DNA from 2 places in the Fictibacillus sp. 7GRE50 genome. Region 1 is predicted to be linked to the other one. Evidence: a T-box and tRNA genes for the amino acid it is inferred to sense, from the RefSeq annotation. Region 1 holds a T-box; the other holds one or more tRNA genes.
The links. The T-box of region 1 lies ahead of IHV12_RS00270 (valine--tRNA ligase). A T-box ahead of a tRNA ligase gene usually reads a tRNA of that ligase, here a tRNA-Val.
Positions count from the first base shown of each region.

Region 2: it encodes a tRNA-Val, which carries the amino acid that the T-box ahead of IHV12_RS00270 (valine--tRNA ligase) is inferred to sense. The anticodon was not compared.

Region 1 covers NZ_JACZDW010000001.1:51,890-59,078, reverse strand. Annotated here, with positions in the region: gene IHV12_RS00285 (hypothetical protein) at 1-498, shown strand, start outside; gene ysxE (spore coat protein YsxE) at 495-1,568, shown strand; gene IHV12_RS00275 (hypothetical protein) at 1,597-1,791, opposite strand; T-box leader at 1,960-2,182, shown strand; gene IHV12_RS00270 (valine--tRNA ligase) at 2,230-4,878, shown strand; gene IHV12_RS00265 (bifunctional folylpolyglutamate synthase/dihydrofolate synthase) at 4,954-6,252, shown strand; gene IHV12_RS22535 (GGDEF domain-containing protein) at 6,361-7,189, shown strand, end outside.
Region 2 covers NZ_JACZDW010000003.1:590,215-597,403, reverse strand. Annotated here, with positions in the region: gene IHV12_RS14240 (hypothetical protein) at 1-77, shown strand, start outside; gene IHV12_RS14235 (MBL fold metallo-hydrolase) at 122-1,036, shown strand; gene IHV12_RS14230 (YetF domain-containing protein) at 1,008-1,703, opposite strand; gene IHV12_RS14225 (GNAT family N-acetyltransferase) at 1,786-2,220, opposite strand; gene IHV12_RS14220 (YjcG family protein) at 2,226-2,741, opposite strand; gene IHV12_RS14215 (alpha/beta hydrolase) at 2,801-3,532, opposite strand; gene IHV12_RS14210 (phosphatidylglycerophosphatase A family protein) at 3,674-4,231, shown strand; gene IHV12_RS14205 (hypothetical protein) at 4,284-4,940, opposite strand; gene IHV12_RS14200 (hypothetical protein) at 5,186-5,551, shown strand; tRNA gene IHV12_RS14195 (tRNA-Val) at 5,690-5,765, shown strand; gene IHV12_RS14190 (short-chain fatty acid transporter) at 5,836-7,161, opposite strand.

The sequences.
Region 1 (7,189 bases):
TTAGAAGCTAACTTTCAATGTATGGTTACGAGTATAAAAGAGAGTAAGCAAAGATTGGAATTTTCTCGTGCTATAAAAAATAGAATGAGAAATCATGCATTACCTGTTCTTGATAAAGAGCTAAGCGTAAAAAATGGGAAGAAAATCTTTCACTTCTTATTTTATCAGGGGGGTGAATCTTTACCAGTAAAAGGGTATCTGCCACTTCGTAAGTTTATGGTAGAGTGGCTGGAACAAACCTCACCTTCTTCTTTAAAACGGCTGTTAACGGAGGTGAATAAGCATTTTTCTTTGGAACAAGAGCATGGGTTGTTACTTTTAGCTGAGGTCGTTATGCCTTGGGAACTGTATGATTGCTTAGATCAATTAGATAACAGCTCCTTAGAAAGAATGATAGATGGCTTGAAAAGATATGAAGATTGCTGGAAAAAAAATCGAACATTGGTCAAAACAGTAACCGAATGGTTTGATGAAAAAAGAAGGAAGGTGGCCCTATGACAACGGAAAAAGATACATTAAATTACGGGCCCGTCCTTTTTCATTATGATCTATTTCCCGAGAAGTTAGAGCAGCATGGGAGAGTTAAGAAGGTCATAACGAAAAGGGGTACATTTGCACTGAAAGAAGCAGAGATGTCAGAGGATGAAAGAAGCTGGTTTACGCATGTGATCCAACGTCTTTCTGAGATAGGTTTTCATCAGGTCGTTCCTCTGTATCCTACAAAGTTTGGTGATTATACGGTTCAATTAGGATCAAGAACGTATTATTTAATGCCATGGTTTGCGTCTGATGAAAGAAATGAGAGAGCGAAAGATGAAGTTCTTATCGATCACTTAGGAAAGATTCATGCGTTAACACTGAAGGAGCAAGACTTTTCAAATGAAGTGGTAGAACATTCGTATCAGTATCTCATGAACAGATGGGAAAATCGGCAATATGAAATGGAGAGATTTACGGAAGAAGCAGAACAGAAAACGTATATGTCTCCCTTTGAACTAACATACCTTAGTCACTTTCATCAGATCATGAGAATGACAGAAGAAGCGAAAAGAAGATTGAAAGAATGGTATGAAACGTGTCAAAGAGAAAAACGCTACCGGAGCGTACTTTGTCACGGTAAGGTTTCAAGGAATCACTTGATCTTTAACCCAACAGGTGAAGGCCATCTACTCAATTTTGAAAAGGCCGTTCTGGATACACCAATCAGAGACTTAGCCGTTTATTTTAGAAGAGCAGCTCATCAAAAGGAATGGTCTGCAGAAGAAGGAAAATCATTATTAGACCTTTATGAAAAACACGTACCTTTGCTAAACGAAGAAAGAGGATTATTAATTAGTTATTTATCTTATCCTGAACCTGTTTTTAATGCAGTGGATCTTTATTGCATGAAACGGAACGATTATTCTCAAATTGAAATGGTGCATAGGCTTGAGAGCAGAATAAGAGCCATGAAAAAAATCCGGGATTTCTGTGATGCGATTATGATGGCTCCCCCACCTGCACCTTTAGAGCAAACAGATTCTATTCCAACAAAAATTCACATAAATGATGAAGGAGATCACATATAACGACTATATGTGATCTTTTTTTGTTTTTTTAAAGAACATCATAAGCGAAACACACATGGAGGATCACTAAGGTTAAAAGGATGATAAAATCAACAGCAGATGGAAATAGTATCGTCCTTAAAAGCTGAAAGACAATAAGTGGCGCAGTCAATTGTCCGATTGTTTGTTTGAGTGTGACAAACCACCCAGGAAAACGTGTTTTTCGAAAATACTTTCTAGACAAAAGAAGCCCTCCATTCGCCCATTTTTTATAATTTATGCAACAATATAATTAATGTGAAAGACAGGCTTTCACCAAAGGGCGATCAAAGGCATAGAATAACTTTTATAAGTTACGGTAATACTATTGACTAAAAACAGATAAGTTGTATAAAATATACTCAGATTCTATATTGTCGCGTAGACAGGGAATAGTACAACATAACACCTTTTAGAGAGAGGATTCATCTGCTGAAAGAATCCTTAAGGAATGTTAGTTGGAAGTCGCCCTTGAGCATCTTCTCTGAAACTCGAAGTAGGAGAAGACGGTCCATCCGTTATTCATGAGTGTACAGCAAGTTTATTTAGACTTGCCGTAAATAAAGGTGGTACCGCGGAGTCCTTTCGTCCTTTTTGACGAAAGGGCTTTTTTGTTTTTTTAGAAATAAAGGAGGAGAATAGAATGACGAACGAACAGAAAGAACTGACGATGCCAACGAAATATGATCCGAAGGCAACTGAAGAAAATCGTTATGATTTTTGGTTGAAAGGTAAATTTTTTGAAGCAAAGAGCGAAGAGGGTAAACAGCCGTATACGATCGTAATCCCACCTCCTAACGTTACAGGCAAACTACACCTCGGGCATGCATGGGACACAACGCTTCAAGACATCTTAACACGTACAAAACGTATGCAAGGATACGATGTTCTATGGCTGCCTGGGATGGATCATGCTGGTATTGCAACCCAAGCAAAAGTAGAAGGAAAGCTTCGTGAAGAGGGGATTTCTCGATACGATTTAGGCCGTGAAAAGTTTTTAGAGAAGTCGTGGGAATGGAAAGAAGAGTATGCAGAGTTTATTCGTAATCAATGGGCAAAATTAGGGCTCGGCCTAGATTATTCCCGTGAACGCTTTACATTAGATGAGGGTTTGTCTGATGCAGTTAAAGAAGTTTTTGTTACCCTTTATGAAAAAGGCTTGATCTACCGTGGTGAATATATCATTAACTGGGATCCAAAGACGAAAACAGCTCTTTCTGATATTGAAGTTATCCACCAAGATGTTCAAGGTGCGTTCTATCATATGAAGTATCCACTAGCTGATGGATCTGGACATATCGAAGTAGCAACTACTCGCCCTGAGACGATGCTTGGTGATACAGCAATCGCTGTTCATCCGAAAGATGAACGTTATCAACACCTAATCGGCAAAAAAGCTATCCTCCCAATCGTTGGACGTGAGATCGAGATTGTTGGAGATGATTATGTTGATATGGAATTTGGTTCAGGAGCTGTAAAAATCACACCTGCTCATGATCCAAATGACTTTGAGATCGGGAACAGACACAACCTTGAGCGTATCCTTGTAATGGATGAAGGCGGTCAGATGAATGACAATGCTGGTGCTTACCAAGGACTCGACCGATTTGAGTGTCGAAAGCAGATCGTTAAAGATCTTCAAGAGCAAGGTGTATTGTTCAAGATTGAAGAGCATATTCATTCTGTTGGACACTCTGAGCGAAGTGGAGCGGTTGTTGAACCATATCTTTCAACACAATGGTTTGTTAAGATGCAGCCTTTAGCAGACGAAGCGATCAAGCTTCAAAAAGGTGAAGATAAAATAAACTTTGTTCCTGATCGCTTCGAGAATACGTATATGCGTTGGATAGAAAACATTCGTGATTGGTGTATCTCGCGTCAACTTTGGTGGGGTCACAGAATCCCGGCATGGTTCCATAAAGAAACGGGAGAGATCTATGTTGGTAAAACGGAGCCGAAAGATCCCGAAAATTGGGAGCAGGATACAGATGTTCTTGACACATGGTTCTCATCTGCTCTTTGGCCGTTCTCAACGATGGGATGGCCAGACGAAGAAGCTGCTGATTACAAGCGTTACTTCCCAGGAAATGTACTCGTAACAGGTTACGATATCATTACGTTCTGGGTTTCAAGAATGGTCTTCCAATCGATTGAATTTACGGAACAAAAGCCGTTTAACGATGTGCTGATTCACGGGCTCGTACGTGACTCCGAAGGAAGAAAGATGAGTAAATCACTCGGTAACGGTGTTGACCCGATGGATGTGATCGAGAAGTATGGCGCTGATGCTTTGCGTTTCTTCTTATCAACAGGAAGTTCACCAGGAAACGACCTTCGTTTTTATTGGGAAAAAGTAGAGTCTACTTGGAACTTTGCTAACAAGATCTGGAACGCATCTCGTTTTGCATTGATGAATATGGATGGTATGCAATACGACGAGATTGATCTAAGTGGAAAGAAATCACTAGCTGATCAATGGATTTTAACGCGATTGAATGAAACGGCAGAAGATATCACACGTTTGATCGATGCATACGAATTTGGAGAAGTGGGACGCCTGCTTTATAACTTTATCTGGGATGATCTTTGTGACTGGTATATCGAAATGGCAAAACTTCCACTCTATGGGGAAGATGAAGAAGCGAAGAAAACGACTCGTTCTGTTCTAGCACATGTGTTAGACCAAACGCTAAGATTGCTTCATCCTTTCATGCCATTTATTACAGAAGAAATCTGGCAGCACTTGCCTCATAAAGGTGAATCGATCACTATTGCTTCTTGGCCAGAAAAGCGTGAAGATCTTCATTTCCCTGAAGCAGCAAAAGAATTTGCGCTGATTACAGAAGTGATCCGTTCAGTTCGTAACATCCGTTCTGAAATGAACGTTGCTCCGAGTAAGCCAGTTGAACTACAGATTAAACCAAAGAATAAAGAGATCCTTTCAGCACTCGAATCAAATCGTCATTATTTAGTGCGTTTCTGTAACCCAGGCGAACTTATCATCTCAGATGAGATCTCAGCACCTGAGAAGAGCATGAGCACGATTTTAACAGGTTTAGAAATGTACCTTCCACTTGAAGGGTTGTTAAATATCGATGAAGAAATTAAGAGACTTGAAAAAGAAGCTGAGAAATACGCGAAAGAAGTAGAGCGCGTACAGAAAAAATTAAGCAATGAAGGCTTTATGAAGAAAGCACCTGAAAAGGTTATAGAAGAAGAGCGTGCAAAAGAAGCGGATTATCAAGAGAAATATGATAACGTATTAGCGCGTATTAAAGAACTTCAAAGCTAACACATCATCTATATGAGGCGAATCCTTATTTCAGCAGGGATTCGCCTTCTTTATGGTTAGAAAGGCGGAATTAACTTGAATTCTTACAAGGAAGCACTAGAGTGGATTCATAGCTTATTGAAATTTGGTATAAAACCCGGTCTGAAACGAGTGGAATGGCTCTTAGAACGAACAGGCAACCCCGAAAAGAAGATAACGTGTATACATATTGCAGGCACGAATGGTAAGGGGTCAACTGTAGAATATATAAGAAGCATCATGAATAAAGCGGGTTATTCTGTAGGTACGTTCACATCTCCTTATCTCATTTCTTTCAATGAGAGGGTATCATTGAACAGGGTACCTATTGCAGACGAAGAACTGCTTCATTATACAAGAATCGTAAAGCCTCTTGTTGAAGAAGTTTCTTTAACCAATCTAGGAAGTCCTACCGAGTTTGAAGTGATCACCGTAATCTCACTTCTTTACTTCGCTGATAAACAGCCTGATATTGTTGTATATGAAACAGGGCTTGGGGGTCTTTACGATTCTACTAACGTAATAACACCGATCTTAAGCCTCATTACAAACATAGGCTTTGATCATATGGGCATACTCGGTGAAACGCTAAAAGAGATTGCCTTTCAAAAGGCTGGGATCATCAAGCGTGGTGTACCTATCATTACAACAGCAGATCAATCTGAAGCACGTGAAGTGATCGATCGTAAAGCGAAGGAAATGAATGCAGAGAACTATTATCTTGATCGTGATTTTTCTGTTGTACACGTAGAAAGTACAAATAGTGGTGAAAGATTTCTCTATACAGATTCTGAAGTTCATAGAGGTATAGAACTTGAGATTTCTATGATGGGAACGCACCAAATTAAAAATGCTGGATTAGCAGTGGCAGCTGTTAAGCATTTAACAAGGTCTGGCAAGTTTAATATTTCGCTCTCTACGTTAATGGATGGACTTCGCGAAGCAATTTGGGCTGGAAGATTTGAAAAAGTATCACATTCACCCGATATAATAATTGATGGGGCTCATAACCAACAAGGTGTTGCAGCACTTAAACAAACACTGATCAATCATTATGGATCTAAGCGAATCTTTCTTTTGTTTGCGGCTTTGGAAGATAAGGCGTATGCAACGATGATGCAAGACTTGGTAAGTGTCGTGTACGAAGCGTGTTTTACATCCTTTGATTTTCCAAGAGCAGCATCTGCGGAACAATTGTTGGCAGAAAGCCCTCTGGAAAATTCATATAGCATCTCTTCTTGGAGAGAGGCATTGCAACATGTAAAAGACCAATTAGAGGAAGATGATATTCTCATAATTACTGGATCGCTCTACTTTATTTCAGAAATTAGAAAAACATTTACAAATTTGGAATAACATTTATTGTAATTTTTAGAACTTTTGATAAAATAAAAGATAATGAATTTGTCCTAGTAAAAAAGTTGTGTATTTTAAACAATCCTTATTTGGAAGGGGGACAAGGTGGTGGCGACTCGTATGGTAAATAGAAAAAAACGTATGATTCTTATAGCGGCATGGATTTTCTTTTTCCCACTCGCTATTTGGACGGCTGTTCAGATGACGAGTAACCAGCCTGATATCAATGTAATCGACCTTGGTATTATAAGCTTTTTAGCGATCGTTGTTTCTTGTTTCCCGATCAAAGTGATGAATACGAACATCTCCTTCATGTCTGGAATCAACCTAGCCGTATTTCTTTATTATGGGCTGACTGTTGCGTTATATATGACGCTATTATCTGTTTTAGCCATGTTTATCTCTCTAAAGGTTCATGTCATAAAAGAGTATTATAGATATATGGCGAACAGCCTTATGTTTACATGGCTAATTATCTGTGAGAGCTCGGTATTTCATCTCTTTGGAGGTGAAGTGGGACCGTTTGCAGTTGATGAATCTATTAATTTGATTCCTGTAGTCGCATATGTTTTAACGGGGTTGGTTTTAAATCATGTTGGTCTTTACTTTATCGTAAAAGTACTATACGAAGAAGACGTTGCTTTTTTTGAGCGTGATGCTGTATGGGACCTCGTTTCGGAGGTTCTAGCTATTCCTGTTGGCCTCATGCTATTTGTTCTATACTCTCAGCTAGGGCGTCCTGGAATCTTTTATGTTGGCCTACCATTTCTTTCATTATCTATCATTATTAATCTCTATCATGTTAGTCAACAGATTAACGATGCTCTTCAAAAAGCGAGTGAGATCGGCCAGCAGCTTTCTGAACATTTAAAGGTAAATCACATATTGGATGTTTTTATAGAAAGACTGATCGGTTTTATGAATGTTGATTTTGCGT
Region 2 (7,189 bases), on a different contig from region 1:
TTGAAGAAAAGCGTTCTTTTGATCAGATTTTAAGTGAAATGGAAGGCAAAGGGAATATAATTAACGAAACCATCTGATGGTTTCTTTTTTTGTTCATAACATATGAATTGGAGGTTTTATAGTGGAATTTATTGAACTTTCGACTGACTGTTATTACTTCAAGGGTGCTGTTAACATAGGGTATATTGTAAATAATGATAAAAGCAAAGGAATGTTAATAGATGCTGGTCTGGAAACATCAGCAGCCAAAAAAGTGATAAAGCAACTTCAAAATGAAAAGCTTCCGTTAACTCATCTATTTATTAGTCATGCACATGCAGATCATTTTGGAGGAGCTTTGTACATACAACAAAACTATGATGTACATACAATTGCCCCTGCTCTAGAAGAAGCAATTATGAGGAATCCTGTACTAGAACCGATCTACTTATCTCATGGAAATTACCCGTTAAAGGAAATGCGAAATAAATTTTTAGAAGCACCAGCTATACGTGTTGATGAAATATGCTCAGAAGGAAATATAGAACAATTTCCAGAAGTTCACTTTATTCATCTTCCAGGTCATAGTTATAATCAACATGGCATCTTATTCCGCGGTATTTTATATGCTGCAGATGCTTTTTTAGGTATAGATGTACTTGCAAAGCATAAGATTCCTTTTATAGTTGACGCACGTCAGAATATAGAAACATTACAAAAACTTAAAGAAATTGAAGTGGAAGGTATGGTCCCTGGACATGGAAGTTTTGTTACCAGATACCAGGAAGTTATTAAAGACAACTTACTTATACACGAAACCATCACTGTGAAAGTACATGAGGAGATCAAAAAATCAAGCAGATCTGGAATATCATTAGAGAATTTAGTTGCTGTCATGCTAACAAATTATGAAGTAGCCCCCCCTAACTTAGGCGCTTATTCATTGTTTCGAACGGCCATCTCTGCACATATTATTCAATTGCTAGAGGAGGGAAGTGTAGCATATAAGATTACAAACGGACGGCCTGTTATTTTTTCGGCTTCGTACATGGCATGACTAACAGTTCACCTTCTGAGAATTCTGCATAAACAATACCTTTCACATTGGAGTAGCCTTGTTGCTGTAGCAGCTCATAAAGTTCGCTTTTTGAAAGTCCCGCTGTTGAAAGGTTATCATGGTTAAGCTCACCGTCTAGTATGAGAGTTACAGGGAGTTCAGGCTGTTCTTCAGATCGCAGGTTCAAATCCTGTCTGTTTGGTGGCCCATATTGATACTTAGGCAATATGCTTAAAGATCCATTAGATTCTAATATGGCATATTCAACTTCTCTTAAACCGAAAAATCCTTTTTGTCTAACTAAGTTTTGAAGTTGGTTGATATCGAGCTTGCTCTTTTTTAGCATGTCTCGATCGATTAGTCCGTTACGAATGACGATAGTGGGTGCGCCTTCCAGAAATTTTCGCGTTCCTTTAAACTTCTGAGATATAATTTCAACTACATAGACCATAGAACCCCAGATTACAATGGCATACAAAATAACGAATATAGAAGTCTCATCATCATACATAGCATTACCAACTAATTCACCCAAGAAAATAGACGAGATAAAATCAAAAGGTGTTATCTGTGAAATTTGCGTTTTTCCTAATACTTTTGTTAACAAAAAGAGGGCGATAAACCCTATGATTAATTCAGTTGTCAATTGTCCAACATGAATGTTCATCAACCTTAGTCTCCTCAACGTACGTTTTATTGTACAGTTTTGACGAGATTAGATCGTAATAAACAAAAAAGCATTGAAATCGTCATGACGATTTCAATGCTTTTTTCATAGCGACATGCGGGATATTAGCATCCAGGAAGGGTTCCTTTGATGTTGTAAGGTACCCTAGTTTTTTGTAAAAGTCTTCTGCTTGTGTTTGTGCATATAATATAAGGCTCGGTAAAGAACGTTCGATGGCTGCTGTTTCCATAGCGTTCATGAGTTCTTCACCTAATCCTTTTTTACGATGTGAAGATAATATACAGACTCGTTCTACTTTTCCCTCTCCGTTCACTTCACGAAGCCTTGCTGCACCTATTGGTTTATCTCCGTCGTAAAGAACGAAATGCAGGGAGACATCTTCGTTGTTGTCGATTTCTTCTTTTTCATCAATCTGCTGCTCGCGAACAAAAACATCTTTTCTTACAGCTAATGCATCTTGAAATCCTTGTTCGCTCGTTGTATACGTCTTAATCAATCTAATTAAACTCCTTTTCCAAGTCGAAATGTTTCATAGACTGTCCATGAGCCATTATCAAGTTGATAGAGCAGTTGAAAACGATCGATACGTTCTTCATGTTCAATATCAATCATACGCAAACGTTCTAAAACGTCTGAATGCTCTTCATCCGACAGCTTTTGTCCGAGTGTTAAGTGCGGTACAAAGTTGTATGGCTGCTGATGTTCAAGTGGACCGGAATATAACTGCTCATGCAGCGATTTTATCTCTTCAGCTTCATTCACCTTTAAAAAGATAACATTATTAACAGGATGGAAAGATCCTACTTTATTAATCATGATTGAAAACGGGTCTATGTTCTTTGCAACAGAAGAAATATAAGAGATATGTTCTTGAATTTCTTCCTCGGTTGCTTCATAAGGCTCCTTAAGTGTGATATGAGGTGCGATAAGGGCATAATGCGGATCATAACGCTTTCGGTAGGAATTCACTTTATCTTGTAGATTTTTTGATGGAAAAATTGCAATGCCGTATTTCATATTTCTTCCTCCCTCATATTTTAAACTAGTATACCAAATATTCTTTTTATTTCCCACAGTTACAGGTCGCTGTAAAGAAACCTTAAAGCGGGAATTAAGTCTTTCTGCCAATTTACCCAGAGATGATTTCCTTGAAACTCAGCGTATTCATAATCGAGAGCTAAATTGTTTAAAAGCTTACTCAGCTGTCTGTTTGGAGTTAAGAAATCTTTGGTAATTCCTTCAGGATTCGTAAACTGTTCTTCTTCATCACCTATAGAGTGATAGATGGTCAACGTTTGCATATGTTCTATGGATTCAACGGTATCAATAAGGCTTTCAGGAACATAAGGAGATTGTACAATCACTTTTCCGAACGTATTCGGATACAGAATACTCAGCTTAAATGCTATGTAACCACCTAGAGAATCTCCGATTAAGCCCATGCCTGCACCAAGTTGGAGCGTGTTAAACTTCTCATTAAGATAAGAGGTAAGTTCAAAAGCCATGAATCGAATGTAATTCTCGTGCTTCTCTCCTGTGGGGTCATATTTTGCTTTTCGATCTTCAATTCCTTTATGATTTACACCAACAATGATACAGCTCTGTAAATTTTCTTCTTCCATTAGTCGATCGGCGGTTTTCGCCAGCTTTCCTAACTGAAAGTAGTCTCTGCCATCTTGTGCGATTAGAATAGGGTATTTAACGAGTGGAGTAAACTTAGAAGGCAGGTAGATGAGCAAGTCAATCTCCTCATCCAAGTAGTTGCTGTATATTTTATCATCTGTAATAGAACCTTTAAGTATGGCCATAAAAAGTACCTCCTGTGCTGACTGATCTTTAAATTATAAGCGTTTTCATTCAACTCGTTTTATTGTATCACATAATGATATAATGAAAGAATCAAATCGTTTTGCCATAAGAGATCGAACATTAAGAAGAGGTGAAGTCTGTTGAATAATAGAGTGCACAGTCGAGAAGTTGAAGCAGCGGCTAGAAGGCTGTTGAATGAAAGAGGCGTCACAATTCCTGAAATCGCTGAGATCGTATATGAAATGCAGATCCCATTTTCACCTGGCTTAACGAAAGAAGAGTGTATAGAAAGCGTCGATGCTGTTCTTATGAAGCGCGAGATTCAGCATGCTATTCTAGTCGGAGTAGAACTTGATATACTTGCGGAACAAAGAAAGTTATCTGAACCACTTCAAAGTATCGTTGAACAAGATGAAGGATTGTTTGGAGTAGATGAAACCATCGCTCTTGGTGCCGTTTTCGGATATGGATCCATAGCTGTTACAACCTTTGGTCACCTAGACAAATTTAAAATGGGTATTATTCAAAAATTAGATACGAAGATAGCAAATGGGAAAGTGCATACATTCTTGGATGACCTTGTTGCAAGCATTGCTGCTAATGCTTCAAGCCGACTCGCACACAGACTCCGAGATAAGCAGGAGCGTCTTGATCTTGAAGAGATTAAGATTCGTGATGAAGAAGAGAAGATTGGATAAATAACGAGCAAAAACACGCCTTAAATTTGGCGTGTTTTTTTATTGTTAACAATTACAATATATCAATAGAGACAATATCTAGTAATGGGAATTTGGTTTGCGCAGTATTATTTATGCGTGCATAGTCTGATTGTACTTCATCAATTTGCACATTAAGAAATACCCTTCCAGCTACAATTAAATCTACAACTACATCTCCGTTAGCTAACGAAATGAGCACTGAGCGAAGAGTTCGACTAGTAATTGTTGGTGTATTAGTTGTAACTAAAATAGAATTTTGATCTACTGCAGCAATAGATGTGAATAAAACATATCGATCTACAGTTGCACTAATTACTCGAATATAATCCGATCCAACCTCTCTTATTGTCACATTCGTAAGAAATGCTGCTGCTAGACCCGGAACATAAATATCCACTGTAAATACTCTAGAAAAATCAATTACACGAGATCTAAAATCAGTACTGTTTACTTCAGGAGTTACCCCAGCTCCTAATGTATTATCAATGCTTCCTATTTCAAACAGATTGATTAACGCATTAATACCATTTACTAAGTTAAATACACGTAAAAAGTTACCTCCAACTTCTCGAATTGAAACACTATTAAAGGGCGTTACTGCATTACCCGTGATATATACATCTACTAGATTTTCACTAGCTAGAGGAATGATTCTACTTCTTAGCGTGCGGCTTTGGATGATCGCCATATGATTCACCTCCTTGCCGGAACAAACTTTTATAGCAAGACGATGCTCATTATAAAGATTCCATACTATAATCTATTAATAAAGTAAGAAAGTGTGTAGTGTTCTATCTTGCGTTTAACATAGGTAAACACATATTTATCGATTAATAGGCATGTATCCTATCATTTTCGAAATAAATTAATATGCTATTTAGTATCTGGTATACAGATTGATTAATACTAAAAATGGATGGGAGGTCAGTAACGATGGGTGACTCTTTATTCCACGGAAAAGAGAAATGTACAAAGCATGATAACACACGCGGTTGTGATAGCTGTGTATGTGATTTCTTTCGTGATCTATCCGACGACATTGATTTTTGTAGCCAAAACTTAAACAGCTTCCTTGTAATCGTCTTAAAAGGAATTGGACCGTTAAGCTTGAATGGAACAACAGATCCTACGTTGTTCAGATTTGTACGTTGGGAACACACAAAGTGCTGTGTTGTGCTCTCTTATGAAGTAACGACGGCAACGGGAACAGCTACTCGTAATCTACTAGTTAACTGTAAAGACATCATAGCTGTAACTTGTGTACAAGACGGAGATCTTGCTGCAGGTACGTTCAACTAATCGTTGATTCAGCCGGGATCTTCTCCCGGTGTTTACATATAAACAGGCGAAGACACATTTTTTTGTTGAACAATAAAGAAAAGTGTTGTCAAAACTCGTAAAAAGCATATATAATAATTTTTGTTAGACAAAGGCATTGATTCGATAGCTCAGCTGGGAGAGCGCTACCTTGACAGGGTAGAGGTCGGGGGTTCGAACCCCTCTCGAGTCACCATACATAATAAGCAAACCTCCTTAGTGATAAGGAGGTTTTTTTGATGCTTTCTTTGTTGGATTTTAATGTGTTATAGCAACAAAAACACGCTAGAGATAAAGACCCCTGTAATGATCATCATAACAAGACCGTATCCCATAATGTCTTTTGCTTTTAATCCAGCAATAGCTAAAGCAGGAAGCGCATAGAATGGTTGGATCATGTTTGTCCATGCATCACCCCAAGCTACAGCCATAGCCGTTCTTGATAACGAAACGCCTAAGTTTTGTGCTGCTTCTAACATAACAGGTCCTTGAACCGCCCATTGTCCACCGCCAGACGGAACAAAAAAGTTAACGAGGCCAGCACTCCATAAAGTAAATAAATGAAAAGTATGTTCGTTTGAAAAGGAAATAAGCATATTGGATAGGACCGCCACAAGTCCCGATGAAGTTACGATTCCCATTAGTCCTGCATAAAAAGGAAACTGAATAATAATTCCGCTCGCATTTTTCACAGCATCCGTAACCGCTTTCAAAAATAACAGCGGTGTTTTATGTAAGATGATACCGATAAAAAGGAATAAAAAGTTTACGATATCTAGATTTAAGCTAAATCCATTTTTCGTGAAATAATAGACTAGGTATGAGATTCCTAATAGCCCTATGAGAATAGATAATAACTGACTATTTTCAAGTCGATCAGCAGGTGTTTGAAGGGTTTCTTCTTTACTTGCTGCCTCATGTGATTGCTTGTCCTCTAACAAAGCGGGATCGATTACAAACGCTTTTTCACCCGGAGGAACCATTAATCTGTTAATGAGCGGTACCATTATGAATAAGCCAGCTAGAATAATGAAGTTGAACGATGAAAAGATTGTCTCACTAGTCGGAACAACTCCCATAATGTTTTCGGTAAAGTGTCCCGGTGTAGCGATTGTTAAGACAACCGATCCTGATAGACCTCCACACCATATGATAAAACCACTATAAGCACTTGCGATTAATAACCGGTAGTCGACACCTTTTACTTTCATCGCAATTTCTTTTGCGAATAGAGCACCTATTATAAGTCCGAACCCCCAATTGATCCAGCATGCGACGAGCGCGACTAACGTTACGAGTATGATAGCTTGCCCAGGTGTTTTTGGGATTTTTGCTAAGTAACCTAATAGTTTCTTAAATAGCGGGGAGCTTGCCATAACGTGGCCGGTCACTAATATTAACACCATCTGCATGGAAAACGTTAATAAACTCCAAAAACCTGTACCCCAATAATTAACGATTTGCACAGGAGTGCTATCTGTCGCAAATAGTGCTAAACCACATACGAAGAATGTCAGTAAGATGACCAACAGAAAAGGATCGGGCATATACCTTTGCATCAATCTGTTTGAAAATGAAATTAAAAGTCTCAAATTTCTTCTTCCTCTCCTCATAAATGAT